DNA from 2 places in the Brevibacillus sp. 1238 genome. Region 1 is predicted to be linked to the other one. Evidence: predicted binding sites of a transcription regulator. Region 1 holds the regulator's gene; the other holds the start of a gene.
The links. Region 1 encodes LexA, which represses DNA repair genes until DNA is damaged. Its sites were predicted from a motif close to CGAACATATGTTCG; they were not measured.
Positions count from the first base shown of each region.

Region 2: M2298_RS20400 (WYL domain-containing protein) is a predicted target of LexA. The motif match lies at 5,494-5,507, and genes of this name have one in related genera.

Region 1 covers NZ_JARXWC010000003.1:512,697-529,128, reverse strand. Annotated here, with positions in the region: gene M2298_RS10235 (dihydrolipoamide acetyltransferase family protein) at 1-628, opposite strand, end outside; gene M2298_RS10230 (alpha-ketoacid dehydrogenase subunit beta) at 731-1,711, opposite strand; gene pdhA (pyruvate dehydrogenase (acetyl-transferring) E1 component subunit alpha) at 1,715-2,800, opposite strand; gene M2298_RS10220 (alpha/beta hydrolase) at 3,126-3,860, shown strand; gene M2298_RS10215 (hypothetical protein) at 3,882-4,076, opposite strand; gene M2298_RS10210 (peptide ABC transporter substrate-binding protein) at 4,216-5,859, opposite strand; gene ltaE (low-specificity L-threonine aldolase) at 6,109-7,146, opposite strand; gene M2298_RS10200 (HesB/IscA family protein) at 7,278-7,580, shown strand; gene M2298_RS10195 (HelD family protein) at 7,640-9,880, opposite strand; gene crcB (fluoride efflux transporter CrcB) at 9,918-10,283, opposite strand; gene M2298_RS10185 (DUF896 domain-containing protein) at 10,380-10,577, opposite strand; gene yneA (cell division suppressor protein YneA) at 10,670-11,005, opposite strand; gene lexA (transcriptional repressor LexA) at 11,318-11,941, shown strand; gene M2298_RS10170 (DUF456 domain-containing protein) at 11,988-12,473, opposite strand; gene M2298_RS10165 (DUF4269 domain-containing protein) at 12,600-13,169, shown strand; gene M2298_RS10160 (CD3324 family protein) at 13,454-13,768, shown strand; gene M2298_RS10155 (FusB/FusC family EF-G-binding protein) at 13,939-14,577, shown strand; gene M2298_RS10150 (hypothetical protein) at 14,998-15,375, opposite strand; gene M2298_RS10145 (putative quinol monooxygenase) at 16,170-16,432, opposite strand, start outside.
Region 2 covers NZ_JARXWC010000010.1:59,413-75,844, forward strand. Annotated here, with positions in the region: gene M2298_RS20385 (BMQ_0737 family morphogenetic spore coat protein) at 1-2,269, shown strand, start outside; gene M2298_RS20390 (VanW family protein) at 2,591-3,382, shown strand; gene M2298_RS20395 (hypothetical protein) at 3,926-4,432, opposite strand; gene M2298_RS20400 (WYL domain-containing protein) at 5,260-5,475, opposite strand; gene M2298_RS20405 (glycosyltransferase) at 5,602-6,255, opposite strand; gene M2298_RS20410 (hypothetical protein) at 7,063-7,386, opposite strand; gene M2298_RS20415 (hypothetical protein) at 7,736-7,975, opposite strand; gene M2298_RS20420 (hypothetical protein) at 9,775-10,737, shown strand; gene M2298_RS20425 (hypothetical protein) at 11,306-11,821, shown strand; gene M2298_RS20430 (DUF4238 domain-containing protein) at 11,943-13,067, opposite strand; gene M2298_RS20435 (hypothetical protein) at 13,318-13,728, opposite strand; gene M2298_RS20440 (hypothetical protein) at 14,190-15,029, opposite strand; gene M2298_RS20445 (hypothetical protein) at 15,165-15,506, opposite strand; gene M2298_RS20450 (hypothetical protein) at 15,599-15,802, shown strand; gene M2298_RS20455 (hypothetical protein) at 15,825-16,103, shown strand; gene M2298_RS20460 (hypothetical protein) at 16,218-16,432, shown strand, end outside.

The sequences.
Region 1 (16,432 bases):
CTGCCGGTGCTTCTGTTGCTGCTGGAGCAGCCGTTTCCACTGCTTGTGCAGAAGGAGCGACAGCGCCACCCGATACGAAGCGATCTACGTCTTCGCGAGTGATGCGACCCAGCTTGCCAGTTCCAGGAACCAGTGTCAGCTGAACGCCTTTTTCACGCGCATATTTACGCACGGAAGGGGTAGCCAATACGTGTTTGCGATCGATTGGAGCCGCTACTGCTGTCGCAGTTGCTTGCGCCATTGGTGTTTCCAGCGCTTGGTTCGCATTCGCGCTCACTTGGGAACCGATATCGCAACCTGGCTCCATTTTGTCAGCAGCAGGTGCTGGCGCCGCTTCAGCAGCAGGTGCGCTGCCATGACCGTGGTCTGGCAGGTTTGGAATCTCGCCCTCAACCTCGAACTCGATCAAAGGATCGCCGACAACAGAAACCGTTCCTTCTGTTACTTTCAGCTCGATAACTTTTCCTTTTACAGGCGATGGCACTTCTACTACCGCCTTGTCATTTTGCACTTCCATAATGACTTGGTCTTCTTCTACGGAATCTCCGGGCTGAACGTGCCATTTGACGATTTCGCCTTCATGGATACCCTCACCGAGCTCCGGGAGTCTGAATGTAAAACGACTCACAGTATCTCCTCCTTAGTAAACACTACGCCGTATTCACAGCCTGTAAATTTCGGAAAGAAGGCGGAAAGCTTTCAACTTTTCCGCCATTATGTCTGTTACCGATTAAAAATCGAGCACTTGAGTCAATCCGTCTACCACGCGTTTCACGTCAGGCAGCCAGATGTCTTCTGCTTGTGCAAACGGATAAACGGTATCCGGTGCCGTGATACGCAGCACTGGTGCTTCGAGGTGGAGAATAGCGCGCTCGTTGATTTGCGTAATGATTTCCGCAGCAACGCCGGAAGTTTTTTGCGCTTCCTGCACGACGATCGCACGGTTTGTTTTCTTCACGGATGCTACGATGGTGTCGATATCGAGCGGGCTGATGGTGCGCAGGTCGATGACTTCCACTTTGGCGCCACGAGCTTTTTCGATTTCTTCAGCCGCTTTCAGGCTGGTATGCACCATAGCACCATAGGTGATGATGGTAACATCGCTGCCTTCTTTTACTACGTTCGCTTTTCCGAGCGGAATGGTGTACTCGCCCTCTGGTACTTCTTGACGGAAAGAGCGATACAGCTTCATGTGCTCCAGGAACACAACCGGATCGTTGTCGCGAATTGCCGAGATCAGCAGACCTTTTGCATCGTAAGGGTTGGAAGGGATAACCACTTTCAGACCCGGCGTTTGCATCATCAAGCCTTCCAGAGAGTCAGCATGCAACTCAGGAGTTTTCACGCCGCCACCGAATGGGGAACGGAAAGTTACCGGGCTGCTAAAACGACCGCCGGAACGGTAACGCATACGAGTCGCTTGGGAAGCGATCGCATCGAACGTTTCAAATACGAAGCCAAAGAACTGGATTTCCGCTACAGGGCGGAAGCCGTTAATGGACAAGCCTACTGCCAGTCCACCAATTCCGGACTCAGCGAGCGGCGTATCGAATACGCGCTGCTCGCCAAATTCAGCTTGCAAACCTTCTGTCGCACGGAATACCCCGCCGTTTTTCCCTACGTCTTCCCCGAAGACAAGTACGGTTTCATCGCGCTTCAATTCTACGCGCATTGCATCCGTAATGGCTTGAACCATTGTCATTTGTGCCATGGCTTATTTCGACTCCTTCGCCAGGAATTCTGCCTTTTGCTCTTCGAGTGCAGGCGGCAGTGTCTCAAACATTACATCGATCAGTTCAGTCACTTTCATTTTCGGAGTTTCGTCCGCTTTTTTGATTGCGTCTGCAACTGCTGCTTTCGCTTCTTCAATGACAGCTTCTTCGTCTTTTTCGCTCCAAAGACCTTTGCTCTCCAGGAATTTGCGGAAGCGGATCAATGGGTCGCGCAGTTCCCACTCGCTTTGCTCTTCACCAGTACGATAGCGAGTTGGGTCGTCACCAGCCATGGTGTGCGGACCATAACGGTATGTCAGCGCCTCGATCAAAGTCGCGCCTTCGCCGTTAACACCGCGCTCTTTCGCTTTTTGAACTGCGTAGTAAACAGCGAGGATGTCCATGCCGTCGATACGCTCGCTTGCGATACCGGCAGAAACTGCCTTGACTGCGATATTTTCAGAAGCCGTTTGTTTTTCGAACGGCAGGGAGATCGCATAACCGTTGTTTTGCGAGAAGAAGATCACAGGCAGTTTGTAAACACCTGCGTAGTTCATACCTTCGTAGAAATCACCTTGGGAGGTTGCCCCGTCACCAAAGTAGTTGATCGCAACGCGCTTTTCACCGCGCAGCTTGTAGCCCATTGCCACACCTGTCGCTTGTGTACATTGTGCTGCGATGATGATTTGTGGCATCAATACATTTACGCCTTCAGGGATTCGTCCACCCTCGATGTGTCCACGGGAGTAGAGGAACGCCTTGTGCATAGGGAAACCGTGCCAGACCATTTGCGGAATGTCGCGGTAGCTTGGCAGGATGAAGTCTTCTTTGGACAGAGCCGCCTCGGAACCGATCATGCTTGCTTCTTGACCAGCTACAGGCGCGTAAAAGCCCAGACGACCTTGGCGGTTCAAGCTGATAGCGCGTTGGTCCCACACACGGGTAAAGACCATTTTACGCATCAGTTCACGCAGTTCATCATCGGAGAGCTTAGGCATCAAGTCAGGACGAACAACCGTACCGTCCGGAGCAAGAATTTGCAGCGGGGCGTTGTTCTCTGTTTGTTCAACAGCAGTGGTTACGCTCATCACATTCACCTCGTCACTAGAATAAGGGGCTTCCTTGCTTGCTTCGCCATGTCCCACGCAACTGAGCCAGTGCTCAATCGACAAGGAAGACGAAACGTGTCGGAAGTGTCCCCTGATAAAAAGCAGAAGAAAGTTTGTGTGTGCAAGAAAGGGCTTACAGCGCCGTCCGCACAACCCTGTTATATTGCAGACAAAATGTCTGTTTAACGTGTTATAGTATTGATATTACAGGGTTTATTTCCTCTCTGTTATCATTTACTATATAAGCTGTATCAGTTTTTTTCAAGGCTTAGTTTTACATTTGAGCAAACAGGAGTGTAAATCGATGTCTGATTATGTAAAACGAACAATCATAAAAGAAGAAGTCCCAAGCGTCCACGTAGACACTCCCCGCTCGGTCAAAGTGTACCTCCCGCCGGGCTATAATGAACTGCTTTCTTACCCTGTCGTCTATTGTCAGGACGGAAACGATTTCTTTACGATGGGGCGGATTGCCACCATCGCCAACCAGTTGATTCTCGAAGAAGGCATCGAACCGTTCCTCGTCGTCGGCGTCTCGGTGGATCGCAGCAAACGGACGAGTGAATATTCGCCTGTAGGCGCAAAAAATGCAGCGTACAAACGCTTTTTTTGCGAGGAGCTGCTGCCGTACATCGAGGAGCGCTATCCCGTAAGACGCGACAAAGCTTCCCGCGTGCTCGCGGGCGATTCGCTCGGAGGAACGGTTTCCTTGCACCTCGCACTGGACCACCCCGAACTGTTTTCCCAAGTGCTTGCCCTGTCAGGAGCCTTTTTCCAGCCGACACAAGCGGCCATCCAAAACAGCGGAGACCTTTCCTGGCTGCGGCTCTGGATGGTTGTCGGACTGGATGAAACCGCTGTAGAAACCCATATCGGAACGTTCGACTTCGTCCAATGGAACCGGGAAGCAAAAACACTGCTCACCAACAGCAACGCCAGCCTGTCCTATTCGGAAAAACCGGGCAACCACGTCTGGGGCTTGTGGCAAAAAGAACTCCCCGATGCTTTGCGTCACTTTTTTCCGCCGCCGTTGATTTAGGCGGACACGCACATCCGCTGTTTAGAGTGAACCGTTGATTTCCTTGATGTCTTCATATCCGTAGTAACGGCCATCTACCATGAAAATTCCTTGGTGGGTGGCTTTTTCAATCTCCCCTGCCACTTGGCGGGCATCCTGGAGCACAATGTTGACAATCTTGCTCTCATCGCGTTTCATCTGGTTCTGCAGTCTCTCACGCTCTTTGGCCGATATCATGTCTATCCCTCATTTCCTTCCATAGTCAATGGCTATAGTATTTCTTTGGGTGTGCGGAATTACACGCGCTGAACAGAGAAAACCCCCTTCATGCCGCCGGTCTGATCGTTGGCACAAAGGGGGTTCTTGCCTTTTTCGTTTACTTTTCTACCGTAGTGTATTTAAAGTCTCTGCCGCCGAACGGATTCAGAAGCAGACCTTTGACCTTGTCGTTTTGAATGTACGGGCGCACGCCATAGTAAATCGGGGCAATCGGCATCTCGTCCATCAAAATTTGCTCGGCTTGCTGCATGATCGCATTGCGCTTCGCTGTATCCAGTTCCAGATAGCTGTCCACGATCAGTTTGCGGTACTGTTCATTTTCCCAGGCGGCGTCATTCGTTCCGACTGTCTTGTCTTTGAAAATCTCCAGGAAGTTGATCGGGTCGTTGAAGTCCGCTCCCCAATTCCGATAGGCAAACTGATAATTTTTGGAGCGCTTGTTTTGCAGGAATACCTTTTCTTCCAGCCCGCTGATCTTCACCTCTACGCCGAGGTTTTTCTTCCACTGATCCTGAAGCGCTTCCGCCAGTTTCTTTTGCCTGTCATCCCCTGTTCCGTAGGAGAAAGTAAATTCCGGCATCGCTGTCAAACCGAGCTCTTTCAACCCTTCCGCCAAAAGCTGCTTGGCTTTCGCCGAATCTTCTTGGAAATAATCATTGCCGCTGAGCTTCATCGACGGCGGAACCCAGGCATACGCAGCGGGCACACCCGGCATGACGATGCCGTCCACCAGCGGCTGACGCTCAATCGCATACGAGAACGCCTGACGAACTTTTTTGTTCGTAAAAGGTGGCTTTGTAGTGTTGAATGTCACGGCTACCGTGTTCGGATACGGATCGAGGACAATTTTGCCTTCGTCATGCAAGCTTTGCAGCAAATCTACAGGGAGCGTATACGTCGGATGGCCTCCCCAATCCAGATCGCCCGAATCGAACAGAGCTTGCGCTGTATTGGTATCGGTAATCATGCTCCAGACGATCTTGTCCAGCTTCACTGCACCTTTGTCGTGATAGTTGTCGTTTTTGACCAGAACCAGCTTGTTTTTGTGTTCCCACGTTTCCATTTTAAACGGCCCGTTTCCGATGTAATTTTCCGGAGATGCCGCCCAGGCCGGGTTAGTTTCCACTGTTTTTTTGTGCAGCGGGAACAGCGTCGGGAAAGCTGTCAGCTCGTAAAAGAACGGCGCTGGCGAGTTCAGCTTGACTTCCAGGGTATGATCGTCAATCGCTTTCACCCCGACATCATCCTTGCTGCCTTTGCCTGTATTAAATTCTTCCGCTCCTTTGATGAAATAAAGCATGTAGGCGTATTCCGATCCTGTTTGCGGGTCGAGATTGCGTTTCCAGGCAAACTCAAAATCGTGTGCCGTTACCGGATCTCCATTCGACCAAAGCGCGTCTTTTTTCAGTTGGAACGTATACGTCAGCATATCTGGCGAAACCGAATACGTTTCAGCCATCGCGCCCGCAATTTTCCCGTCCGTCCCATAGCGTGTCAGACCCTCGAAACAGGCCGTAATGACGTCAAAAGAAGTTCCATCTGAAGCAAGTCCCGGGTCGGCCGTAGGCGGTTCTCCCCCATCTGCGTTCCAGTTCAGGACCATTTCTTTCGCTTTGGCTGTGTCTGTTTTGGGTGCTTCGGTTCCCTTGTTGTCTGTAGCTGTTGGCTGCGCTGTGCTACATCCAGTTACTAATTGAAAAATCAGAAAACTAGCCAAAAGTGCGCCCATTCGCTTTTTCAAATCTGGCATCCCCCTCGTCTGTATCGAGTTCGCGATGATGACTGAAAGATAGGCTCCAACTCATCATTATGCTATCGCATTACAGTGAGAAAGGAACTGGACGACTTGGTTAAAAATATTCTCTTTATTCCGAAAATTTTTGTACAATTTGTCGAAAGTCGGCCGCAAGTGAACGGTGCAATCAGAAAAAGCCAATCCGCTCCCCGATTCAAGCAGACTGGCTTTGCCCATGATTGGTGCCCGCAACAATTATCCCGAAACCTTCGCCGTGCCAATGAGTTCTTCCACGATTTCCAGCACCCTGTTTGCTTGCTGCTCATCAATGTGGCGATGAGTGGTAAAGCGGATCACGTATTCATCGAAGTCGACTGCCAGGACTCCTTTGTCTGCAAGACGCTGCAAAAAGGCAACTGCCGTCTCCCGGATCGAATCCGTCTTCACCAGCACGATGTTCGTCTCGACAGGCTCCACTTCGAGCGACAGCTTGCGGAACCCTTCAGCCAGTTGCTGCGCACGCGCGTGGTCTTCCGTCAACCGCTCCGTCATCTGTGTCAAAGCCACGATTCCCGGCGCTGCCAAATACCCTGCCTGACGCAAGCCTCCGCCTAGTTTTTTTCTCCACCATCTCGCTTCTTCGATAAAGGCCCGATCCCCCGCCAAAAGAGAGCCTACAGGCGCGCTCAAGCCTTTGGACAGACAGACTTGGACGGTATCGGTATGCTGGCTAAGCGCAGACACAGGCACGCCCAGAGCTGCCGCCGCATTGAACAGTCGTGCGCCATCCAAGTGAACGGGGATGTTGTGCTGTTGCGCTACCTCATGCACGCCCTTCATTTGCTCGATCGTAACGACCGCGCCGCCCGCCCGGTTATGTGTATTTTCGATACAAATCAGCTTCGTGCGCGGAAAATGAATGTTGTTGCCGCGAATCGCCTTTTCCACATCTTCTGGACGCAGGGCGCCCCGTTCTCCCGCCAGCGTCCGTGTCTGCACACCAGCCAAAGCCGACATCGCGCCGCCTTCGTAATAAAAAATATGAGAATCCGCTTCCGCAATGACCTCATCGCCGTTCACACAGTGCGTCAACACGGCAACCTGATTGCCTTGCGTGCCGCTTGTGACAAACAAAGCCGCTTCTTTCCCCAGCAGCTCGGCTGCAATCTGTTCGAGTCGGTTAACGGTCGGGTCTTCCCGGTAAACGTCATCGCCCACCTCGGCATCTGCCATGGCCCTAAGCATCGCTTCAGTCGGTTTTGTGACGGTATCGCTGCGCAAATCAATCTTCATGAAAGCGTCCCCTTTTCGCAAGTTTGTCTAGCAACTCTATCACCCAGAACACTTTCCACATTGCATCTGCATTTCCCTCTTTGCTAAGATGGAGAAGAAACTCACATACATACAGTTAGGAGACTTGACCTATGAAGGTAAAGATTACCAAAAATGCAGCGAAGCAGCTCGGCACAATCATGGAACAAGAAGCAGACAAAGACCTGAAGCTGCGTGCCTATATCACTCACGCGCACGGTGACCATGCGCACTACGGTCTTGCTCTGGACAAGCCAACCGAAGAAGATGTAGTTGTTTCCACCGACAAGGAAATTGACGTCATCGTGAAAAAAGACGAGCCATTGCTCGATGGCATCATCATCGACTACTTGTTCCTGCCACAGGAAGGCTTCGTCATCACCAATCCGTCCAAAGGAAATACAGGCGACCATTAATCGGTTCAGCCAGGAAAAATCCCCTCTGCTGTTATTCAGTCAGAGGGGATTTTTCCTGTTCACGCCTGCGTATACAGTTCTTGTGCGAGGTTAGCTAAAAGCGGCGCTTCTTCGCCTGCCATCTGCGTCATCACCAGCCGGTGGACAGGTCTTGTCATCGCCACGTACAACAGCTTCGCGTCCCACTCGTTGTTTTGATAAGATGCAACATCGAGCAAAATCACGGCGTCAAACTGCAAGCCTTTTGTCAAATAAGCTGGCATTACCGTTACGCCGCCCGGAAACTGGTTGTCCTTGCTGCCGAGAAGCGTCAGATCGGCGATGCTTTCGGCAAGAGCCTTGTGCGCCTTTTTGCTCGCCAAAATCGTTTTGGTGACAATCGCAATCGTTTGAAAGCCTTCCTGTTGCAAGGCGGCGACTCGCGAACGAATATCGTCCCACAGCTCGGCTCTTGAATGGGCATGAACCATCACCGGCTTTTCCCCATGGCGCAAAACCGGCTTGGCGAGAACCGTCTCCGGCAGATCAATCTGTCGCAGCACCTCATTGGCGCATTGCATGATTTCGATCGTCGAACGATAGCTTTGTGCCAGCGTATAGTAGGCGGGACGAAGCTGCTCAAAAATGCCTTGCGTCAGCTCTTCCCACGCGTGAATGCCGCGATAGCTGTGGATGCCTTGGGCAATGTCGCCAACGATGGTCATGGAATTTCGCTTCGTCGCAAGCCCGATGACCGCAACCTCCAATGCGCTCAAATCTTGCGCTTCGTCGACAACCGTATGATCAAAATGCTCCGCTTTGTTCATGCCCTCGATAATATGCTGCAAGTACAGTAGCGGCGCGATGTCTTCCGGCTCCAGGCGCTCCTGTTCCAGCAGTGCGGCAGAAGAGGTGCTGACATCACGGATCACCTCGTCCGGGATCGCAGTCGGAGCAAGCTTGCGCAGCAATTCCTCCTCTGCAATCAACTCCCGATACGCCGCAAAAATATCCAGACGCGGAAAGCTGACCAGGTATGTATCCAAAATCTGTTCCAGCATTTTTTCAAATTTGGCCAGCCCTTGCTTGTCGAGATCGACTTTTCGTTCACGCAAATGCGAAAACAGCTGCTTGTTCATTTCCTGCTTCAAATGTTTGCGCAGCGCGTCTACCCTGCGCTGGTACGGCAACGCCCCGAACTGCTCCAGGAAAAATTGCCGGATCGTCTCTCCCGGAATGGAGAAGACTTGCTTTGTTTTGTTGTATAGAAAACTCAGTTTCTTGAAAGGGATTCTCGTCTCAATCACGTAGCGAATGTATTGCTCCATCGCTTCCTTGCACGCCAGTGAGCCTTTGAAGCGCAGCCTGTTGCGAGTAATCTCCTGTTCACGCTGATCCTGACCTTCCTCAAAAAACAGCTGCAACGGCTTGTCGGGACTGACGATCCGCCAGCCTTTTGGCATGAGCGGTTTGACGAGCCGCGCCGCCCAGTCCACAAATGTCGACTGCTGGACATCGTCGACGCCGAGTTCAGGCAGCACTTCTGATATGTACGTAAGAAACATCCGGTTTGGCGCGAACACCATGAATTTTTTTGACATCATCGTATCCTGATAGTTGTAGATCAAGTACGACAGCCGATGCAGGGCGATAGTCGTCTTTCCGCTACCTGCCACCCCTTGCACGACGATCGGCCGATCTTTTTCCGCCCGGATGATCTCATTTTGCTCTGACTGGATCGTCGCCACGATATCTTTCAAGCGACTGTCATTGGCCATATTCAAATTCGCGTTCAAAAACTCGTCGATGAAACCTTCCTGCAAAAACTCGTCCGGATGCCCCATTTCCCGATTGATCGTCTCTTTCACCGCTCCATCGTAAATCCCGACAATCTCTCCGTCCTCAATCGCAAAGTTGCGCTTCAACCGCACCTCTCCACGGACAATCTCGCGCCCCATCCGGTAAAACGCATCCTTGCTCTCTCCGGAGTAATAGAGACTGGCAATGGGCGCTCGCCAATCCACGACAATCGAATCGAACGTATCACTGCGGACAATTCCGCGTTTTCCGATATACACCTGATCCAGCTCGTAAATCTCGTCTTTGAGAAAATCCACACGTCCGAAATACGGTTTGTCTCGCCCGTGATCTTCTAGATACCGCAAATCTTTGGCCTTGTTGTAGTTCACGACCTGTTTCACATAGTCATCGGTTGCTTCGTTAATTTCCTCACGCAGTTGAACAATCTCGTCGTCAATGAGCGCAATCGTCTCTTTCAGCTTGTTTTGTTCTGCTTCGTAATCGCGGTGCTGGGTACTCACACCCATCCCCCCTCTCAGCTTTATCCATTATTTTTTATTATTGCATTTGCCGGGCAAGCCAAATCCCTACGGCGCATGAGGACAGCCCGACCACGATACTCGCGAGTGCATACAGCGTCCCGCGCAGCCATTGCCCGTCGCCCCAAAAAGAAACAACCTCCAGAGAAAAGGTGGAAAACGTCGTGAAGCCACCCATAACCCCTGTGGTAAACAAAATATACGCTTCGGGAGAAATGCCTCCCCGCTCTTTGCCGATCACAAACAACACGCCGATCAAAAATGAGCCGATGATGTTGGCTAACCAGGTGCCGATTGGCCACCCCGGCTGATTCGCCGCCAAAGACAACCAATAGCGAAACAATGAACCGACAGCACCGCCTACCGCTACAGCCACCCACGCCATCTGTTTTCCTCCTCTGTCGAATACCTGATAGTCATAAGGAACAAAAAGACACCCGAGCGTCAAGCAAGGATGTCTGCCTTATCAATACAAGTGAGCTTAATGTTTGGGACGATTCTCTTCAAGATCTTCCACATAACGGATGGAATCGAGATTCGCTTTCAGCGATGCCTTGACCGCATCAATGTACTTTTGTCGCAGAGCTTGCTGCTCTTGCTTTTCCTCATCGGTCAAACCAACCTCGCGCGATTTTTTGACCAGTTCGTTGATTCGTTTGATTTCCGCGTCAGATACCACGTACGGTTCCTCCCACCCAGTAGTAATGCCGTTTAATTATATCACATCAGGGCGAACTCGCAAGATGGAGACGAACCGGCAAGTGCTTTCTATCATTTCGGATCGGGAATGAGCAAGGTCTGTCCCGGATAAATCAGATTGCTCTGCAGATCGTTCGCCTCTTTAATATCCTGGATCAGATCGCGTACATCGACCGTCTCCGTTTGATGGCGGACTGCAATGGTCCACAAGCTGTCACCGTCGCGAACCGTCACTTCTGTTCCTTTTAGCGGCTCAGTGTGCGAAGAAGCAAACACCAGTTCGGTCAACAAGTAAAAAAAGAGAGAAAACGTAATCAGGAACAACAGGGCTTGGCCTCTGGTAATACCAAAACGGACGCGACGGGACGATTCTTTTTCAAAACGGTTAGGAATAGACATGACATTCATGGGATAACCTCCTGCAAACATACGTTCTATAAGTTCGTACCCTAATCATAAATGAGAACATATGTTCATGTCAATACGAAAACCTGCCCCTTTGCAAAATTCACGCAGGTGACGGCAAGATGGCCAATTCCCCTTTTGGTATGGGACAATCCGCGAACAGCCATGCTTCTGGCTCGCACCAACCATTCGACAAGAAACGTTCTTTCGGGCAAAAATTCCTGTTCGCCTTTTTATCGAACTTATGTTTGTCGAACGCAAGCTCCCATGGTATAATATAGGAAAATATGTTCGAGAAATCAGGGGTGTCTTTTTATGTCAAAATTATCTAGCAGACAACAAGCCATCATCGAATTCATTCGGAAGGAAGTTCGCGACAAAGGTTATCCTCCATCTGTGCGCGAAATCGGCGAAGCTGTCGGACTGGCTTCCAGCTCTACCGTACACGGCCACTTGGCCCGCCTGGAAAAGAAAGGCCTGATTCGCCGCGACCCGACCAAACCGCGCGCGATCGAGCTGTTGTCTGAAGAAGATCGCTTCCAGGACAACTTCGAAGACTCCGTTGTCCGCGTTCCTGTCATCGGGAAAGTAACTGCCGGGCAACCGATCACGGCGATTGAGGACGTAGAGGAATACTTCCCGCTTCCAGAAAATATCGTGACTTCAGACAAGGTGTACATGCTGCGCGTGTCCGGAAACAGTATGATCGACGCCGGAATCCTCGACGGAGACTACGTCATCGTGCGCCAGCAGCATGTGGCAAACAACGGAGATATCGTTGTCGCCATGACCGAGGAAGACGAAGCAACCGTCAAGCGCTTTTTCAAAGAAAAAAACCACTTCCGTCTCCAGCCGGAGAACGCCACGATGGAACCGATCATTTTGGACGCCGTTTCCATCCTCGGCAAAGTCATCGGCGTCTACCGCCTCATTCACTAATTTCGCGGCATACAAAAAGGACAGCCATCGCTGTCCTTTTTTCTCTCTATCTGGCGAGGAAAAACCAGATAATCATGGTCACCTGCAACACTACTTTGACTACTGCGCTTCCCAAAAAGCCGATCAGGGAGCCAAAGCCCGCTTTGACCGCCCGCTCGAAAGGCTGGTTCTGCACCAACAGCTCCACCAGCACGACAAAGACAAACGGCAAAATGATCATCCCAAATGGCGGGAACACGAAAATCCCGAGAAAAATCCCTGCGGCAGCCGCCACCGATGACCATTTGGAGCCGCCGTATTTTTTCACGAAATACATGTTGGTCAACAAGTCAGCGCCGTACAGCAAAATACTGAATACCACCATTCCCCACCAGAAGGACGCTGGCAACCCCGCTCCCGGATCTGCTATGAAAAAGTGGTAGAGCAAAAAGCCTGCCCACAGCAAAATCGTATCGGGTAACACAGGCAAAAATATACCTGCAATACTGAGCGCGAATAGCACCAAAACAACGATCCAGAGTAAAATATCCATCTGCATGCACTCCCCTCACATAGGTAATACGAGCAAAAGCGATTTTTGTTGCACACTTGTTTTCGCGAATCTATCATACTTGTTGCGACAAACATCTGCAAATACCGAAGGAAACAGGAGTTTTCTATGACGAGAAACTGGCGTGATCTCACCTATTTGCAAAACGGTACAGCAAAACAGCAAACAGCCGCACGAGCCATCGAACAAAGCGCGGTCTTGCAACGCCTGCAAGCTTTTGATCCGGTGCTCGCCGGAACGATTCCGCTCGACATCGATCTTGGCGACAGTGATTTGGACATCGTCTGCGAATGCTACGATCTTGAGCTGTTCGCCGAGATCGCCCGCAGCTTTTACGCAGACTGCGAAGGATACCAGGAAGCCCGCATGCCGGTACAAGCTGTGCCCACATGTCTTGTCTCCTTTTTTGCCCACGGCTTCTGGTTCGAGCTTTTTGCCCAACCGCGCCCCGTCGAACAACAAAACGCGTATCGGCACATGATCATCGAACATCGCTTGCTGCAACTGGCAGGACCGAAAGCGCGGCAGCACATCCGCCAGCTCAAGCAAAACGGCTTGAAGACAGAGCCAGCTTTTGCCTCCTACTTTCACATCCCGGGAGCTGACCCGTACCAAGCGTTGCTTGCGCTGGAGCCATGGACAGATGATCAGTTGCTTGACCTGATCGTCGGCCGATAAGCCGCAAAGATCGTGTTTTTTGAGTAACTTGGCAAAGCGCTCGCAAACATCTGCGCATGAAAATCGCTGCAAGATGATCTATAATGGAAGGAACTGCGCAGAGTTTGCGTACTGCACAGGAAGGTATGAATCGTGATCGAGGGGGTGTATGGTTGGTGAATGGATTCAGTTTGCCAGATACTGCAGCGTCTCATGCAAAGCCTGGAAATAAAAAGGCGATACTTTGCATGAGGTGGACAGTCGTTTAGACAATACATCGCCTACCGTTATGTATCTCATTTTTTATTTTCCGGCTTTGCCCCTTATTTGAATGCCAAAATAAGGAGCGAGCGAAAATGAAATATGCGAATGCAGCCAATATGCTGCCAGAAAGCCTGATTGCAGAAATCCAGAAGTATGTGCAGGGGGAAACCATCTATATCCCGAAGTCAAAAACCACGCATTATAAATGGGGAACCCGCTCTGGCGGAAGAAAACAGCTGGATGAAAGGAACAACCTGATCCGCAACGCTTTTCGCGAAGGTGTGTCCATTCCACAGCTGGCCGAACAGTACTTTCTCTCGATCGAAACGATCAAAAAAATCGTATATGTCAAATAGACTCAGGCACTGATCTGTCCCCAGGACGATCAGTGCTTTTTCTATGCCGAGTTTTGTTTAGAATCGTTCTCTCCCTATCAAGCGCAGCCGTTTGCTTTTAAAGTAAAAGAGACAAAACTGCTGCGTTCTTCCACCAGCGCAGCGGACACATACAGGAGGTACACGATCACATGCAACCGTTTATTTTTCCCCACCACTACAACTTTATCAAATGGCAGGTGCAAAACTTGTTGAATGCGTATACGGGCAGCACGGATTTGAACGTCATCCGGGCACGAAAAGACATTGCGCAGGAAGCGGTTTTTCAGCTGTTCGCTGATCTTTCTGACGAACAAAGACAACTACTTGCGCCAATCCGTTCGCTGAAAGAAAAGAACGAAGCCAAACAGTTTCTGCTGTCTTTGTCGCCTTATGTTGTTCCGTTTCCCGCTGTTACCGAGCAAGCGATCAAAAAAATGTACCCGAAGATCAAGAAGCTCAAGCCACCAGTAGCCGCCGAGCTTCCGTATGCCGAGTTGTCGTACATCAGTTGGTTCGACAACGGTTCTGATAAAAAATTTATCATCGCCAACTACCCCGACAAGCTGATCGGTATCCACGGCACTTTTACGCCCATAGCGAAGAAAGGCATCTGTGCCATCTGCAACAAAGTTTCCGACATCGGCATGTTCGTCCTGGAAGCACGCGGTTCAAGTGACGGCACGTATTTGAAAAAAGGAAACTATTTATGCCAAGACAGCACAACCTGCAATCAAAACATCCGCTCTTTGGATAAACTGCACGAGTTTTTAGCTCTCATGATCAAATGAGGGACCAACAGCAACTTTCTGGGCAAAAACGATGACAGCTCCTTGTTCTCATTCATGAACAAGGAGCTGTTTTGGCAAAAAAATGAACCCCTCGTGCAGCTCAAGGGGTTGTTGATGGCAAGCGGGCGAGAGGTTGTATCTGATTCTCTCAAATGGAATCCATTATAAGCCCGCTTCCTGTGTGGAAGGTGCACGGAGAGATGGTTCCTTCCACACAGGATACGCCACGAGGAGGGCGATTTTCATCGAAGATGGCGTCCATCAACTAAAGCGAGGATGTTCCTTTCGGGTACTTTTACTATACTTTGCCTGCCTCTCTGCCGTCTCCTATCGAAAGTTAGGTAGGGGTTAATTTTTTTATCTCTTCATCACTCATAAGCAGACAGCCTCATAAATAACCGGAAAGCGAACCGCGTTTAGTCATGAAAAAGGGGCCGGAATTTTCACTAACACATAGTCACCCGTCCACTTTTGGGTAGTTACAATCAAATTTTCTCCTTGTTTTTCAAAGAAGAGGCCACTACCTTCTTTTTGTCGGAACGTCCATCCTTTTTGACTGACCATTTTCTTAATCAACTCATCAGCTGCGGATGCATCTCGTTCGCGTATGATATACCATTGTTGACCGTTTTCGTTCGATAATGTAACGATTGGTTTGTCAGAGTCATTCAGCTTTTCTATCACCGCTTTTTTGCTCATACTTTCTATTGGGAGTGGCGGATAGTAAAGTTTGTTGTCGAATACGAAAGCGCAAGCAAAGACAAGGATCAATCCGCTTACTACTAACCGCTTTTTCATCAGACCCCCCCATTTCAAATCTTTCCGGACCTGTTCTCCATCTTGTGAACCGAGATTGCCTGGGTCTATATGTATTACGACTCCTGTGTCTTAATGGATACTTTTCCCCAAACTTTTGGTGATTGCTTGCTTTTTGGGGTGAAATGGAAAGAAAAGGTGTAAATTTTGACATAGGCGGTGTACGATGATAGTGCCCGTTGTTCCTTTTCCTCCATTCTTATCCGTTGATGGAACGCCGTGTGCGATGAAAGTCGCCTGCACGGTGTAGGCTCGAACGAAATCCCTCCAAAACAGCAGGGAAGAAGTCGAGAATAGCAATCAAGCCCCGGTTGTTGTAGGCTCGGGAATACCTGATCTCGCTATCCCTCCTACCGGAACCCATGAGGCTGTTTCCCTTACCGATTATTTTGCTGATCCCGATGAAGATAGCCTGACTTTTACCATTCAATTTGAACGGGGATCGGGCTTTGTTTACACTTTCAACGATGTCGTTACTAGCCCTAACTATGGAAAAATTGTATTCCATACCATTTCGGGTCATTCAGATTACGCTATCGTGAAAGTCACCGCTCATGACGGAAAAGGTGGGACTGTCTCAGATTGCTTCGAAATAAGCGTTTCCTAACTCCCCTCCATCAACGGGTCATTGGATTTACACCCCAGAAGTGGGGTCTTTTTTTTCGGGTCTATGCTTTCCACCGCAATGTCTTCCCGTCATGCAAAAAAACAGCAAAGCTGATCACCTGGAGTCAGCTCCCAGGATCACCCTTGCTGTTTTTCTTTTCCAGACTGATTTACAGCTTCACTGGCTCGCCTGCGAATACTTCCACTTCCATCGGTGCCGAAACAAAAGCTGGTGCTTGCTTGATGAACGCCTGAAAATGAGCGCTTGCATTGTGCGCCGCTACTGCCGCAGCATCCGCCCACTTCTCGACCATCGTATAGCAATGCTCTTGCTCTGTGCTTTTCATCAGAACGTATCCGAGATTGCCTGCTTCCGCCTGGCTGGCAGCAACCAGCCCTTTGACCGCTTGCAAAAATGCTTCTTCCTGTGCAG
Region 2 (16,432 bases), on a different contig from region 1:
CGGGCGGAAGGCAAGCGTCGGCAGTTCCTTTTTGCTCGAACAGCAACTAGATGGCGCACCCGTCATCCGCTTTCAGATCGGAGCTGACTACGATCCGCATTACCCGCTCGTCATCGATCCTGAGCTGGAGTACTCCACGTATTTGGGCGGAGGGAATTTCGAGATCGGCTTTGCGATCGCGGTCGATGCAGCGGGGAACGCCTACGTGACAGGCTCTACAAACACTCCCGAAACGGCTGCCGTTCCTTTTCCCGTCACTCCCGGGGCCTTTCAAACAACATTTGGCGGGACATCGGATGCATTCGTCGCGAAACTGAATCCCGCCGGAAACACTTTCCTGTACTCCACTTACCTTGGTGGAGGGGGGATCGACCAAGGTTCGGCGATCGCCGTCGACTCCTTGGGAAACGCCTACATCACAGGCAACACGAACAGCTCTCAAACGAATCCGGTTCCGTTTCCCATCACTCCGGGGGCCTTTCAAACGACTTTTGGCGGAGCGCTGGATGCATTCGTTACCAAACTGAACCCTGCGGGCAACGCCCTCGTTTACTCCACCTACCTTGGCGGGGATTCCATCGATTTCGGCTCGGGTATTACCGTCGACGCCGCCGGAAACGCCTATATCGTCGGCACTACGGCAACTTCTCAATTGGATTTCACACCTTTCCCCATTACTCCCGGCGCGTTTCAAACGTCGTTTGGAGGGAACACAGATGTGTTTGTCACCCAATTGAATGCCGCGGGCAACGCGCTCATCTACTCTACCTATCTGGGCGGAGGATCGTTCGATTCCGGGGCCGCCATCGCGGTCGATTCCTTGGGAAACGCGTACGTCACGGGAAGTACCTCTACTCCCGAGACCGATCCCGTTCCCTTCCCGATCACCTCGGGTTCCTTCCAAACGCTTTACGGGGGAGGCAGCTCTGACGCGTTTATTGCCAAACTGAACGCCACTGGCAGCACGCTTGTCTACTCTACCTATCTGGGCGGCGGGCAAAACGATGCAGGAGCTGCCATCGCGATGGATACGGCAGGCAACGCATACGTGGCCGGAAGCACCGCTACCCTCCAGACCGATCCCGTCCCTTTTCCAATCACCCCGGGCGCCTTCCAGACGGTCCACGGAGGGGGGCTCTTAGATGCATTTGTCACCAAGCTGAACCCGACAGGCAGCGCGCTTGTGTTTTCTACCTATCTGGGCGGCAGTCAGGACGATCAGGCTTTCGGGATCGCACTTGATTCCTTGCCAAACGTCTACGTGGCGGGTATCACCAACACACCGCAAACAGCACCCGTCCCTTTTCCAATCACACTGAATGCCTTTCAACGCAACTACGGGGGCGGCAGCCACGATGCATTCGTGACCAGCCTGAACACCGCAGGCAACGCTCTCCGCTATTCCACCTACTTGGGAGGCGGGCAAGACGACCAAGCTTTCGGCATCTCCGTAGATGGATCGGGAAACGCCTACGTGACAGGCATTACTTCCACTCCTGAAACAGATCCGGTTCCGTTTCCCATTACTCCAGGGGCAGCGCAGACTTTATTTGGAGGGAATCTGGACGCATTTATCGTCAAAATCATCGTGCCAGCTCCGCCGATCCCTATCAACGTCCTCGAAGTCTGCATCCGCGTCCCCAAAATATACGACTGGGTCTACACTGCGCTCTCGGGCCGAAACGAAGTCCGGATTCCAGACGAGTGCCGCCCGCTGGTGGAAGCCGCAATCCTGGCCGGTCAGCGTATCGATATCCAATGTGCAACGCCGCTTGTTCCACCATCATCCGGACACGTCCAGCCACCGTGCTGTTCAGACGCTGCTTGCTCGATTATCAGCATCCGCCGCGACACCAGTCTCGTTTACGGAAACGCAGTGCGAATGGGCATCGTCCACTTTCTGCTTCGCTCCACGCAGTTGATCCGCGTATTTGCCGACAGCGCGCTGCTGTGCGAATTTTCGGCTCCTGCCCAGCTCGACAGCGAAATCGCGCTTTGTTTGCCCGAGCCTCTGAATGCCTCCAACATCCGCTACCACATCGTCGCCAGCGAGTGTACGCCGAGCAGCCATGTACTGTTGGACGGCAGGGTCGCCATGGACATCGTCATCTGCATGCAGATCCAGGTGGAAACGGATGTGAAGCTGGAAGTGCTCGCCAAACTTTGCGCACCTCGTCCGAACTCGTTCCCGGTTCCCGTCCCGACCCCATCGTTCCGTTGCCCGCCCATTGCTTTCCCGCCGCAATGCCCGAGCCTGTTCCCGCAATGAGCAACGATCGTCAAGCCGGGAGACGTGCGTTTTTTGCAAAAAGGCAGCTGGCGCTTCGGACTTTTCATTCTCGTTCCAAGCTCGGCTGCCTTCTGTTTGCTGTCCGGATAGTCCCATTTTAGTCAGTGATCGCCGCGCTCAAAATTTTGTATCGCAAGAAGCGCGAAATGGAAAACATCAGGATTCCATATTATGGTATAATTTTCGGTTAGCAGGAGCAGTCTGGGATTACTCCCGACCTTCGCAACTGTTCAAGTTGTCCGTTCAAGTTGTCCGCAACTCCATCGCACGCAAAAATCAAATTGGTAATGGGTGACCTCAATGATAAAACAGCTCGCAGTTAAAATGCCTTTAGTCTACAAACTCAGAATCCTTCAGCTTCGTTTAAAGAGAACGACTCGCAATCTGTTTGTGAATTTTGCCAATAAGCGAATGGTTGATCGCTTCCCCCATGTAGTCAAACGCCATCAATCGCTTTTAAGGAGAAAATTGGGTACATCCGATCCGATGTTACAGGAAAATAAAATTACCAATCTACGCATTGCCCTAAAATCCATGGACGGGATTGTTTTGAAGCCAGGTGAAACCTTTTCGTTTTGGCATTTAATCGGGAAACCGAAAGCGAGCAAAGGGTATATTGACGGATTGTTGTTATCGCAAGGTGAAGTGAAGACAGGTATTGGGGGAGGATTATGCCAGTTAGCGAATTTGCTTTTTTGGCTTGCCTTGCATACACCGTTAGAAATCACGGAGAGACATCATCATAGTTTTGATCCGTTTCCAGACGAGCATAGGGTCTTGCCTTTCGGGAGTGGGGCAAGCGTATTTTTTAATTACGTGGATTTGCGTTTCTTTAATCCCACCAATAATCAATTTCAATTTCACGTTTGGCTAACCGACCAACATCTAAAAGGAATTGTTTTTTGTGAAAACGAGTTGCCCTTTTCCTACCATTTGGAAGAAAGAAATCATCAATTCCATCATATAGACGGGAAGAATTTTAGAGAGAACGAAATATGGAGGAGAGTCATTGATAAACGAACCGGGAATCTTCTGCATGAAGAATTGATGATTCACAATTATTCTGAAGTCAAATATGAAATAACTCGGTAGGGGCACCAAGAACCTATCTTGATTTGCCGTAATGCAAAAGTTGTTGAATGCTCAACACCCGCTGTTCCGTTCTGCCAAAACATTTGCTATCTTGCCTGCCCTGTTTCCTGCCCCCTTTTTTGCGATACGAATGAAAAAAATCTTTAGCCAAAATGTCTCTATCCGTTAGCTGACACTCGATTAGACGTTCAGCCACTTCAGGCTGTTCAATCTGCATGTTTGGCACGACCGAAATCGTTGCGAGCCATAAGCCATAAAGGAAGGAAGTCCAGCTCGATTGTGCCTCTCTCTGACTTGCTCCTCTGGTGATTAGGGCAGTTATTGGCAAATGTCCTCATTACCTTTATTCATCTTCCTTGTCAAAAAAGCCGCTCGGTTGACCGACTCTTCCGCACTTTACTCAAGCTTTTCCAAGAAAAAACCCCAGATAAATCCTAAGGATCAGCCGCCAACGACTAATTTGTTTGGATCAACAAACGACATGACCGTTTTGTTGACCGCAAGCAGTCACATCCCGTTTGCTGAAAAAAGTATCGACGTTTTTCACAGAGAAAACCCTGCTCCTTGGATACTTGAAATATTACCCGCCGAATCCTCCGATACTAAATAAAGTGTCCAATATCCTGGCTCGGTAATAGTAAATCCATCCAAAAGCACCTGTTTCCGTTGATCGGCTGTTACATTCAATTGTCCAGATCGTACGATTCTCGGATCATTCCGGGCCATAATCAAACTTTTATTAGGCATAACGTTAAAATCCGCGTCCCTGACGAAGATATAGTAAATAGTCCCGGGCTCATCTGACCAAACCTCAAAATCTGCCGTGGTCGATGTGTGATTTCCAAGCATTACATTCACGTTTGGAGCAATTGTATCATCGTGCGGTGTAACGATATGCAGTTCGCCTTGGGCGATATTGACATTATTCTTGTAAAAATGAAGCGTGATGTCATAGCTAGTATCCGCACGTAATGTTTTAATAGCACCAAATCCATAAGTCTCCCCGTAATTGAAGACCCTGTATTCCTGCCCCTTTACATAAGCCACCATGTAATCGGCATAGTCGCTATCTGACCACCTCCATCTAAATTGGACTTGCTCCGCACTTAGTGCTGTCTGTTCGATTGTTACTGATAAGCTATTTCCGGGTCACCCTGGACCTACACCGTGCGAGCGACTTTCATCGCACACGGCGTTCCATCAACAAATAAGAAGATAACGATTTACAACGGGCAGATTTAGGGTAAAGGGAGCAAGCTTATCTTGCAGCTAACTAAAGTTATCGTTTCAACCCGCGCGATTTGATGAATGGCGGGATAATTGAATCTCCAGCCCCATGCCAGAAGATCAGTTAAACCAATGGATGATCATTTCAATTGCCATAACGACGGGCCCAATTCAGAAATTTTTTCATCATCACAATCTCCTCCTTAGTTTAGCGCTTAATAGCGCCTTCGCTAAGTAAGGACATCGGGAGAAAGATTTTAATAAACGACGAGAGGTAACCGGTAACAGGCATGAAGAAGCGTGAGCGGAAAATTTTTTCAAAATCGCAGCGCGAAACATCCTCAGCGGCGATGTTACACAGCTGGAACTAATCCACTTTCAGAGCATCACAAAAATGTCCAGCCGTTACATAGATAAGAAGTACATCACAGAGACGTTCCCGTAGTGGAACGACCAGGTCGAGATCCGAAAAAATATGAACCTTTCTGACGGGAAGTACCCCACTTAAAAGAGGCATTTTACCAGTTTCTTGTCTTTCTTCAGCTGAAGGACCCCTTCTCGTTGCTCCGGCAGAACAAATCGGATCGAGAACGGATTGTCTATCTGGAATGCCCTCTCAACACACCAACCCTTCCATATGTTACAAGAGATCAGACGGCATGGCGGTTCGCCACTGACTGTACCGCAAGGATGTTGTCGATTACAAAGACACGCGGCGCTTTTCTCGTGAGGCAGTACGCTTTCAGTCGGTCGTCTGAAATTTCGATGGGACGCAAAGTTCGCTGTGTAGTGCGGCCGTCACTGCCAAGGTAAATAATCCGGATGTGCTGACGCTGTTGTATGGCTCTTTGCAGTTGCCTTTTCATGCTGTTCGCCTCCAAACAGGAACGTTTGTTTGTATTATATGCGAACATAATACGAACATGCAAATAAAAAAAGCTCTACACTTGTAGAGCTTTGCAGAAGCATCGAACTGCCCTATAGCTACCCGGTTAAAATTTTTCAGGGAATTGCTTGACGATGCCTTCTGTCAAAATGTCCGCCAAATGAATCATATGGATCTCGTTTTTGTCCGTTGCTGCAATATCCGCTTTCCAATCTCCTTTGAGACAGTTCAGAACTATTTCCGTAATCAATTGAAGGTGCGCATAAAGCATATCTTGCAGCGTTTTAAACTGCCAGTTCGGATTCGCTGCACTTAAAAATTTCGAAATATCGTCAGCGTTTCTATGCCAGTCCGCCTCCAGCTTTTTCACATCCGCCTGATTGCCCCCTTTGGCAGCCGCTACAATTTTCCCAGCGATCAAAATATGCTCTCTGAGAAGATCAGCCAGCTTATTTCCGGCGGCTTCCCCATAATAAGGCTTGATCAGATTCCCGATATCCTGCTGGTTCTGCAAAAGTCGGTCCAAAACGTCCTTCTGGTCTGGACGATTCGATATGGCACTGACAATGTAGCTTCTCGTCCATATTGTATGGTCGATCCAGACTTTCTGCATATCTGTCTTCAACTGCACCATTTTGGGACTGAGGCAAACTGAATCAGCGGCCTTCCCCTCTTTGGCTTGCACGGATACTACTGCCTGCATCATGCTAAAAACGAGTGCCAAGGTCAACAGTAACGCAAGCATCCGTTTGATTTTCATATTCATCTGCTCCTCTGTTCATAGGAAATAAGTCTTTTCAGGCTGTTTTATTATCGTTGAGATACCTGATTTTATACATTACACTTGCCACTTTGAGGTTATTTAGGGTTGTTTTCAATGGTTGCCAAAAGATAGATGAAATGCTCATGGAGTTGTTCAAACAGGCAACAGCCCTCCCCCCGGTTATCCCCTGGACGGAGGGCTGTGTTTTTGTCGCGTTGTTTTTTCTGTTGTCCGGTCAGGCATCGTAAACATGAGCCAGGGCAACTCGCTCAGTCCGCCTGCTGGATCGTTGGTCAATCGCTTTTTCCAGGCGCTCGAGTTGTTCAGTAGTCTTTTGGCAGTCAAACACTGTCAATTGCCTTCAAGCCGGCTTCACGTTTCCAGCCCTCCAGCTTCAAGGCCGTAGACGTTTCTTTATCGATAAAATTGTCAGGCTTATCAACATCATACTTATCTGGCCTATCCGTCTCAATCAACTTGATCAAATTATGCGGGTACGCTGGGTCAGCAACGTCACCCGTCTTCCATATCTTCTGGAAAACGCTTCTGCTGAGTGATCCAAGTGACACAATTCTACTAGCACTTAGCGGAATCAATGCATAAGTTGTTGAAGCGTCATGTCCTGCTGCCATTACTGGCCCGTCTGGTGAGAATGTGACAGGTGCACTGTCTGATCCAAGACTTTACTCGTATTTTGCACCCAACTTCCAAGTGATTCTAGAACAACCGTGTTCCTTCCCCCTTTCCAAAAGAAAAAGCCGCTCGGTTGAGCGACTTCGAAAGTAATGACTGATGGAGCGCTGTCTAATCTGCAGTACCAGTATAGAAAGGCAAACCGATAGGCGAAGAAGCATTGTGAGCTGCATCTTCAGCTGTTACATAAAGAGTGTAGTTGGTATGACCAGGAGTCAATCCACTTAGATGGACATTATTTGGGCTACTAAAACTCGCTGCGATATAACCACTATCTACTGCAAGGTTCCCTTGTCCGTCAGTTCCTGCCTTAATCTGAGAGCTGTTCGGTGCGGAAGCATTGCTAGGAACTACAACAAAATAGAGGGTTCCATCCTCATTCACATTGAACTTCAGATCAGCATCTGTGGCTCCAATCCGATAATCGTGATTCACAAATGTGAATGTTGGTGGTGTCGTATCGCTATTCTCGCCTTATCCCTTTTCTATTTCTCGGTTTATAACGAGCCTACACCGTACAGGCGACTTTCATCGCACACGGCGTTCCATCAACGGATAACAAAGGAGATTTACAACGGGCCAATTAAGCGTAAATATTTACAGGATTTGAATGCAACATTTGAATCCACGTAGCAAGTGATAACAAAACAGCCGATTGGATAAATCGGGGAGCCACTCGACAATCAGCTTCATCAAGGAACAGTCAAAAGAAGTTTTCACTGGGTTCGAACCAGCGCCCCACACCTCTTACTTACTTTTACTTACTTTGTATAAAAAAAGACTTTTAATAAAAGTCTCGTGGATTTGAATCACATTCTATTTTTAAAGGCATAAACCAATTTCTCAGGAATTTTCGTGTATCTGAAACTGTTATCGGAACATCGCCTTTTTGAATATCGAGGTACAGGCTATAGCCTCCATCAGATTTAGACTCAATTGGAATCAAGTCAATAAATTCGTTAAAATCTTTTACTGCTTCGCTGGCGCTATCTATTTGTGGTTTGGTTACATCACTTACAATCATCAAAAATTGTCTCTTCAACAATACACCCCATTGTTTTTATTTTCATTATATCACAGTAATGAAAAGCAGGTGGGAAACGAACAGTTGGCGACTTATCGATCTTATCAGAAAATGGTGGCTAACCGCCGCCCTTTGTATTGAGGTTTTGGGTGGGTCATTTGTACCTCTGGTGGCACTTCACTATCCCTACGCAAGTTGAATAGGTCTTTTGGCATCCTCACTCAGAAGACAGCTTTGCGGAAAATTCGATTCCATGATATCCGTCATCCTCATGCAAGCTTGCTATTGAAACAAGGAGTAAATTCGAAAAGGTTGTATTAGAAATGCTAGATCTGGCCAATGTCCGTATTACATTAGATACATATAGAAACCTTTGCCTAATCTCCAGAGAGACACCCGGGATGGATTTGGTAATATATTCTACAAAACCCGAAAATAGCCTAGGTTCGTATCAAAATACAAATTCGTATCAAAACCAATGAAACAACCAAATGACAACAATAAGAAAAACCCCTTGATTACCAAGAGGTTTCAGCATTCATTATATGGTGATCCGGACTGGGTTCGAACCAGCGACCCCCACCCTGTCAAGACGCCAGACCTATTTTGTTGTAGTTTGTTTAAGTTAGATAAACGTTGATATTACAGCATTTTAGTGGTTTGTATGTTTGTTAGGCATTAGCTCTCATTGGTGTCTTTTTTTACGTTTCGGCACCACTTTCGGCACCACTTTTCCATTCATGATTGTCCCTTTAACTATCGAGGGAACACACGCTTAAAAATCCTATATGAGCGACAGACCCTAATCACCTAAGCTATCGTCAAATCGTTTAACTGCACTATGGCTTGTATGTCTCTTGGTTTCAAGAAGTAGAATAATCATTTAAGATTTCTTCTTTTTCTGCCGGTAGATGACAACATTCCTTTTTATTAGGTGAAGAGTTATTAGCTCAGATTAAACTGTCTGTAGCTGGTCGTGATCTGACACAGAAGGAATTAAAGATGCTTCTTGCTTTACTATTTATGGAACGTAGTTTTGATCTTGATTAATCCCAATAACCGATCTGAGGTTAATACCTAAAAATGCAGAGAGCTTATCTAAATCCACATGCTTGCATTCGATGTCAATCACCATCCTGTTGTATGAGAAAATTATACTTTTATCAATTTACACAAGTTTATTATACCACAAAACAAGAACTTTCGTTTACTTTTCCCGAAATAATTTACAATTTCTTTCAACTCCTTCCATCTGTAACAAAAAAAACCGCACGACACATCTTCTGCAGGTTCTCTGCTAGAGAAGAATGATCGTGCGGTACTTCCGCTACGTACAATATTAATTTGATGCAATAATACCATTAGCTAATTTATCTGTCAACTTTTGTGCTAGTTGCAGAAGTTTTATGTGGACTTCGCATCAAAAATTATGCAACAATCATATGCATTTGATCTTTTATTGAATAATACTACGACAAGAATATGAATTTGTACAATTAAGAGCATTTTACTAGATTTGAGATGATTTCTTTACAATGTCAAGAAATCATCGGACTCTATTTGCTTCCTTGTTGTAGGACATTTTCCTTCACAACTTCATCATGATTTGAAGTTTTTGGAACATCTATTTCTAAAACCAGAGGCAAACATTTGTATCTTGTTTTTCTTAATAAGGGTCAGTTTATCTTCTAAAATAAATGCATCCCATTCGCGGTACTGCTCTGATCAATTTTAATTTTTCTTAATTGTTACTCTAACACTTTGTACGTGGTACTATTTTCCTAGAGGTGAAAATAATCATGGAAGTCATATTCGAACCACCAAATTTAAAACAAGAATTAGACGCGCTTTTTAAATTTTGTAAGGAGTACGAAATTGAAATTGAATTAGATCATTATTATTATCCTGTTGAGGAAGGAGACGATGAAGAAGAGCTTGATAATAATCGTCCTGTCAAGCCAATTAATTACAACACATCAGTAAAATTGTGGCTTCCAAGGGCAACCTATGATTATGACTGTAATCTTAATTACATCTTAGAAATAGTTAACGAAGCGAAAAATGGCGAGATTATGGGTAATTTCAAATTCATAGGTCTCAACACTGCATTAATTAGAATAGATACTGATAATTGGGGACTCTTTAATAGAATATATGAGATAAGTAATTTGAAGAGTTCTATTTCTGTCTCGCAGAAAATTTATACATTAGAGATAATTCACGGACTAACTAGTTTCGGCATCTTACTTACAATTGAAGGTAAGTTTAGCAAATATGTTCCACCAGTCGATAGCGACGATGTATTCATATTAATTTCATGTCCAGATGGAATAGAAAATGAAGTAATCGATAAACTATTTAATTCTTATGTTTTCGAGCTCAGATCAACTTTAGGTTTAGAACTCCATATAGGAGTTCGACCAGATTATGACCCATGGGAAGAAGTTGAACCAGAAAATCTTGAAAACCCCATTGAGGTTAAGCTCAGACCATTAATTTATGGAAAAGGAATTAATGAACTGTTAGAAATCTATAACTCAAGTAGTAATTCCCATACTCCAGAAAATTTAATTTTAGCTTATACACGAGTTATTGAGTACGTATCACAAACAGTAATACGCAAAGACCTGATCGAAAAAACTGTAAATAAGTTATCTAGTCCCAGAGCTTTAACCCCAGATGCAAATTACATTTTAGAATTAGGGAAAATTTATGAAGAACATAGAAATACTAATCAAAAGGATTTTTTGCTATTAGATTAACAATCGAAGCTTGTTGTGACTTACTCGAATTAGAAAACTTTTTACCACAGTTCCTTAAGAAAAATATAAAAATTAACATCGATAGTAAGCTTGATGATCGCCAGAAAGCGTTTGAAAAAATCGCTAATTCTATTTCCAATACAAGAAACATGTTTGCACACGCAAAAACGAATTATCAAGCAAAGGGGGATGAATGTCCTCAAGATCAGCTCCATGACTTTGCAAAGTTTGTAGATGTAATAGCACAGCAAATCATTAGATGGTTTTCTAGACAACATGAAGATACTCGCCTAGTTTAGGCTTTTATGTCATATATCCTCTAAAACCCGTCCCCTTAGTACAATTTTAGACGCCATTAAGGTTATGGCAGAAGTTTAGCGAATGGTATGCAAGTCCAAACAATACATCAAGATTTATCTTGAGCGAGAACAGTTCCCCGTGCCACTGAAGACTCTTGCAAGTGGCCCGCTCTAGCTCCGGGGCCAAATCCAGAAGTGGATGGATACACCAAGGCCTCGTGGGCATAGAAAGAGGACCAATAAAAAATTTATCAATTGAGGGTGATCATATGGCAGACTATGGACAGGAAGTAGTAAAGATTTTTTTAAGTGGGTATGGGTTAGAGGTAAAGAAAATCAAAGAAGGTTCCACAAAAACACCTGACTTTGATGTTTTAATGCACAGTAAGAGAGTATTCTATTGTGAAGAGAAAACTCTTGAATATGATGATTTCGAGGGCCACAAGGATGACCCGGTCTATAATTCCATTTCAGCTCACATTCACAAAGCAGCGAAGCAATTCAATAGTATAAACCCTAATCACGAAGTTCCTAATGTTTTGGCCTTTACCAGCCTTGATTCAAGTAAGGATATACATGATCTAATCATAACTATTACTGGCAATGCCTTGTTAGAAGGAGGAGGTGTTCTAAAAATACGAAATGTAGGACATCGTTTAGATGAAGACCTCGATGTCATCGACCTTTTCCTATGGTTTGATCAAGAAAAGTTCATTAATTTTGTTATAGGAAGAAATTCAAAATATGAACAAGAATTGCTTAAAGTTTTTAACATTACCGAGTAGTAACTTGCCTTTAAGAACCCGCCAAGATGTTAAGCCTGGCGGGTTGTTTACTAGCCAGCTAGTATAAAATCAACGAAAACTGGCGATCGCAGAAGGCCGCTCTTTGTCCAGTTACGGAATTTTAATCTTGGCTTTTATCTGCTCTATAGTATCTTTCTTTAAATGACGGTTGATTTTTCTCAAACATAGTCTTTTCTTTTTGTAAAAATTCCCTAATATATGCGTTTTCCATTCTATTTATTCCACCCATGTGCGACGGAATTATTAATTTATTGGCATCTTTGGAGATTTTAATCCATGGAAAGTTAATTCTCTTCGATATTTTATTTTGGCTAATATGAATGAGCCTACCATTTGAGTCAGCCGACTTGAAGGATGCAACTTCTCTCTCTAACTCTTTAATCTTTGGTGTTCGTCTGTTCCCAAAATGAATTCCTTCAATATATTCTCTTCTAGTTTTTTGGTTAAAAAACACGTTATTATATGCGTTTAAGTAAAATAACTCATTTAATTGATCGACATCTCTTGCTTTCCGTAAAGTTAATACGTTATCTTTTGCTTCGGGAATTTCATAGGAAAAACTGTCATAAAGCAATATACATTTTTGGGGTGATATAGGGAAAAAGAATTGCATCCCTCTATTAATATAACCAAATCCTCCCGGATATCGTTTAGTAAGATAAAATGAATTATACCGAATTAAAGGATTATCTGACGTAATAAATCTTCTTGCTCCTGTTTGTTCTACAATTAGAAGTGGTTCTAGATCAATAACAAAAGGTACACCCTCAATAGCTGCTTTAATACTGTGGTTAGCCGGTTCATTCAACTCGATTTTAAATTTTTCTAAATCGACGTCTTTAAAAGCAGGGTCTTCTTTCATTAATGTTTTTGCCACAAAATCTGCCACATTATTAGCGGAGTCGGCATGTTTCAAATTCCTTGCCTCACTAACAAGTAAAAACATAACAAGGTGTAAATAATCTTCCTCATTATTCGGAAATTCATTCTTATCAAGAATTTTTCTAATAATCGAAGATGCTTTTGCTTCTATTTCTTCATTTAAGAAGTTTTCTACTTTTTTATCCGAACCATAAAAATTGTGCTTTTGACACATATCTTTGATGGAAGCATTCGGTATATATTTCGAATTGGTAATATTATAGGTATCTATTGCCTTTGTACTATCTGAAAAATTTCTTAAATAAAACTTTGGAACATAATGTTGTCTGTTTTTTTCCGCCATTTTTTCACCTTAAATTTTTTTATCTTAATTATGTATTATTGAAATACTCATATCAATATTATTCCATTACAATCCTCTATATTTTAAAAGTTTGTGATTTTTCAAGTCATCAACACTCTTCTTTTGTCACTTATAGTCCTCCTTAATTCGCTTTTTAAACCGTAATATGATTCATAGAAATCCACTGGCTATCTTCATCGGTCAGTGTAGCAAGAACAACCCGCCCTTTATTATCGGTGCGGGTTGTAACTTATAAAGGGTTTAGTTTTTGAGCGATACTTACACCGCCGGAGCCATTAACAATAACCTCTGAAACCTTGTATTTACTATCTTGTGCATTTCCCCACCCTAGAACTGTACCAATTATTTTATCGCCTTTTTCAGTACCGATTACATCATTCGCTAAGTCTGTTGTGACTGTTACTTTGAATTTGTCATCAATCTTTGTCATATCCACTGCCTTAATATTCGCGTACCAGGACGTTTCCTTAAAGCTGCCTTCCAGATATGTTTTAAATTCTTGGATTGCAGCTTTGGTCTCCTCTTCCTGTTGTTGACTAATCGCTGCCTGTTTTGTTGATGTCGTCGAATCAACGCTGCAACCATACAAAAGAGAACTCAATAGTACTCCAGTAACCATAACGAGTTTGTATTTTTTCACGAACACTAGCCCCTTTATCTATAACATTTGGGACTAATTGTATATTACGTTTTTTCACAATGCAATGCTTTCAAGACTGCAGCGTCTTCTCAACACCGCCATTTTAAAAAGGCGGGTTGTCTACTGCTGCTATCTCTCTGTTCATTCTATGCACGCCCGTTCGCTTGCTGCTTGGCATCGTACAGAAAATTGTTAAGGCGAACTTGGCATTCAGCTTTTAAATGCGACACGTTATAGAGACATTCTTCTTGTCGGCCACGGACAGTCACAACTACAGAGTATACGTGATACTGTGAAATCAGATAAAGTTACAACTGAAGATTTTGTTGAGAATACAGTGGGAAAAGCAAAATTACAATTAATCTTCTGGTATATAGGTACGGCACTTGCTTTAGGTACTTTAGTTTTTGGGATTATTAGATTCCTAAAACCTTAAAAAAAAGCGCTTAATAGCGCTTTTTTCATTTGCTCTCTTGCCGCATGAAAAGAAGATATCTATGTTTATCCCTGTCGTAAATGTAAAGATGATTACTTTCAATCTCAGTTGGCTTATTGCCCAAAACAATCCGATTTGAATCTAAGGAATACAAAACAAAAAGTGGCTGATTTTGCACTGTTTCTATATGTGGGATAATCATTTTATATGAATTCTTTCCGGCGGGATTCTCTATTTTAAATTCATCACGATACAAATGAATTGAAAAATGAAAATAGACTAAAGCAAAAAGTGTGCTTGCCAAAATTGAGCCGAGTAGAGACAGCCAATCTGTTTCTTTGATCATTAGACGATACGTTGTAAATGCTGAACTGCAATATATGGAAAAGTAAGCACTAACGAAGTGTGTCAGAAGCAGAAATTTATAATATCGTTTGTTTTTGCTGTAATCAAGTTCATATTCTTCTTTACGAATTAGTTTTGAGTACAATGCCACGATCTTTCTTATAGCCAAATGGACCATGATGATACTGAAACTAATTAATAAGGTTATAATAATGAGCACGCCAAGCCAAATTAAAAAATATGAATCGTTGTCATTTTCTGCTATTGAAAGGGCTATTCCTCCACCTAGTAAATGCGAGAAAATAATCAGTATCAGTGTAAACATTAGCTGTTTATAGCCGGTTTCCCAACTTTGTTGATCCTTTGTATCGAATATTTTATCGAAGTCAGACTTTTTTACATATCTAATGAATGCTTTGATTAGCTTTACAACTGTCGAAATCAGGAATACCCCAAAGCCAATGATCATAATTAAGGGGTAATCTCTAGCAAAAATTGATAAGAAAGGTATTTCGTTCATACTTACCACTCCATTAACAAAAGGATATTTCATTTACTTTTTTAGTTACATACTTTAACTTTGAATATTCTCATGTGAAAAAGTCTTTTTTTACAGAAGAGAAAAAGTTAGAGATTACAAATAAAGCCCCACTTTTTAGTGGGGCAGCACAGTTATTCTCCAGCCGTCAGGTGGTCCAACTACGAGTGAACTACATCCCCATTCTGGTGGTCCGTACATTTGCCAACCAACACCGCCGTCCAGGCTCAGGTTCCAATCAGAGTCGGATACTTTAAGTTCCCATTCAGGACCACTATCCATCTTTATGCCTTCCCAATCGGGGCCTGAAGTTTTCATAGACCAACCTGGACCGTCATCAAGTTTCATTCCATCTTCCATTTTCCACTCAGGACCAGTAAATAGAACTTGGGGTCTTTCTCCAAGATCAAGACTCAGTGAAATACCACGTTCGCCAACATCTTTTAAATTATAGGTCATTCTATCACCTCACTTTTTTCAATCATACACCCAAACCAAATATTAGAAAAGATTCCGATGATTAGTTATACTGTATTAAAGGAGTGATCACTTTGAAATTCGGCATACGCAAGCCGAGTCTGAAAAAGAGATTAGCGGCCAAAACCAGTTTGAAACGGCAGATTGTTCACGGATACGGTCTGAAGATGCCTCGTGGATGGGGATGGATGCGCAATCCGAAAAAGTATGCTTACAACAAAGTCTATCATCGGACCACATTCGATTTGTTCGTATTGTTGAAAAAGATATTCAAATAGTCGAGTTATCAGGAGGAAGAATATGCTTATTAAAAGTCCAACCGTATTTAGCTATCAGGTTTTAAAACATATCGATGCCATTAAATTAGATTTATCACCGCCTGATAATACCATCACATTAGATGGAGCTATCACTTTGGTCAACATCGATGAGGTAAATGTCCTTCACATTGATAATAATTCCGTGAAAATATCTTTCGTTAGCAAAAGTTGTGAGGTTGCTCATTTCAGAATTTACCATGACGAAGTCTTAGTGGTTGACGAGAGCGCAAATCACATAACTAAAAAGTTGGACGAATAAAAAAAGCCCTCCCCGGATTGCTCCGAAGGAGGGCTGCTGTATATTAATTATCTCGAGATACAAAATTATATCTTATTTTGTTTGTTATTCTCTATCTTAAAGGAGGGGAAAGTGATGAATATAGAAATGGACTTGGTTTCGGACTGGAAGAGCATTATGTCCCAGAGGATTTTAGATAAAGGTCTGCAATTCTCAAGTGGTCTTAGAGAAGATGCAAAGATAATAAAATACTTTACCTTTTTACGAAAACTTGGTGGTAAAACTCAAGGACGACAAGTGTACAAATCAAAGGAGTTCAGTTGCCCGACAGTCCACTTAGCGGGGCTTAA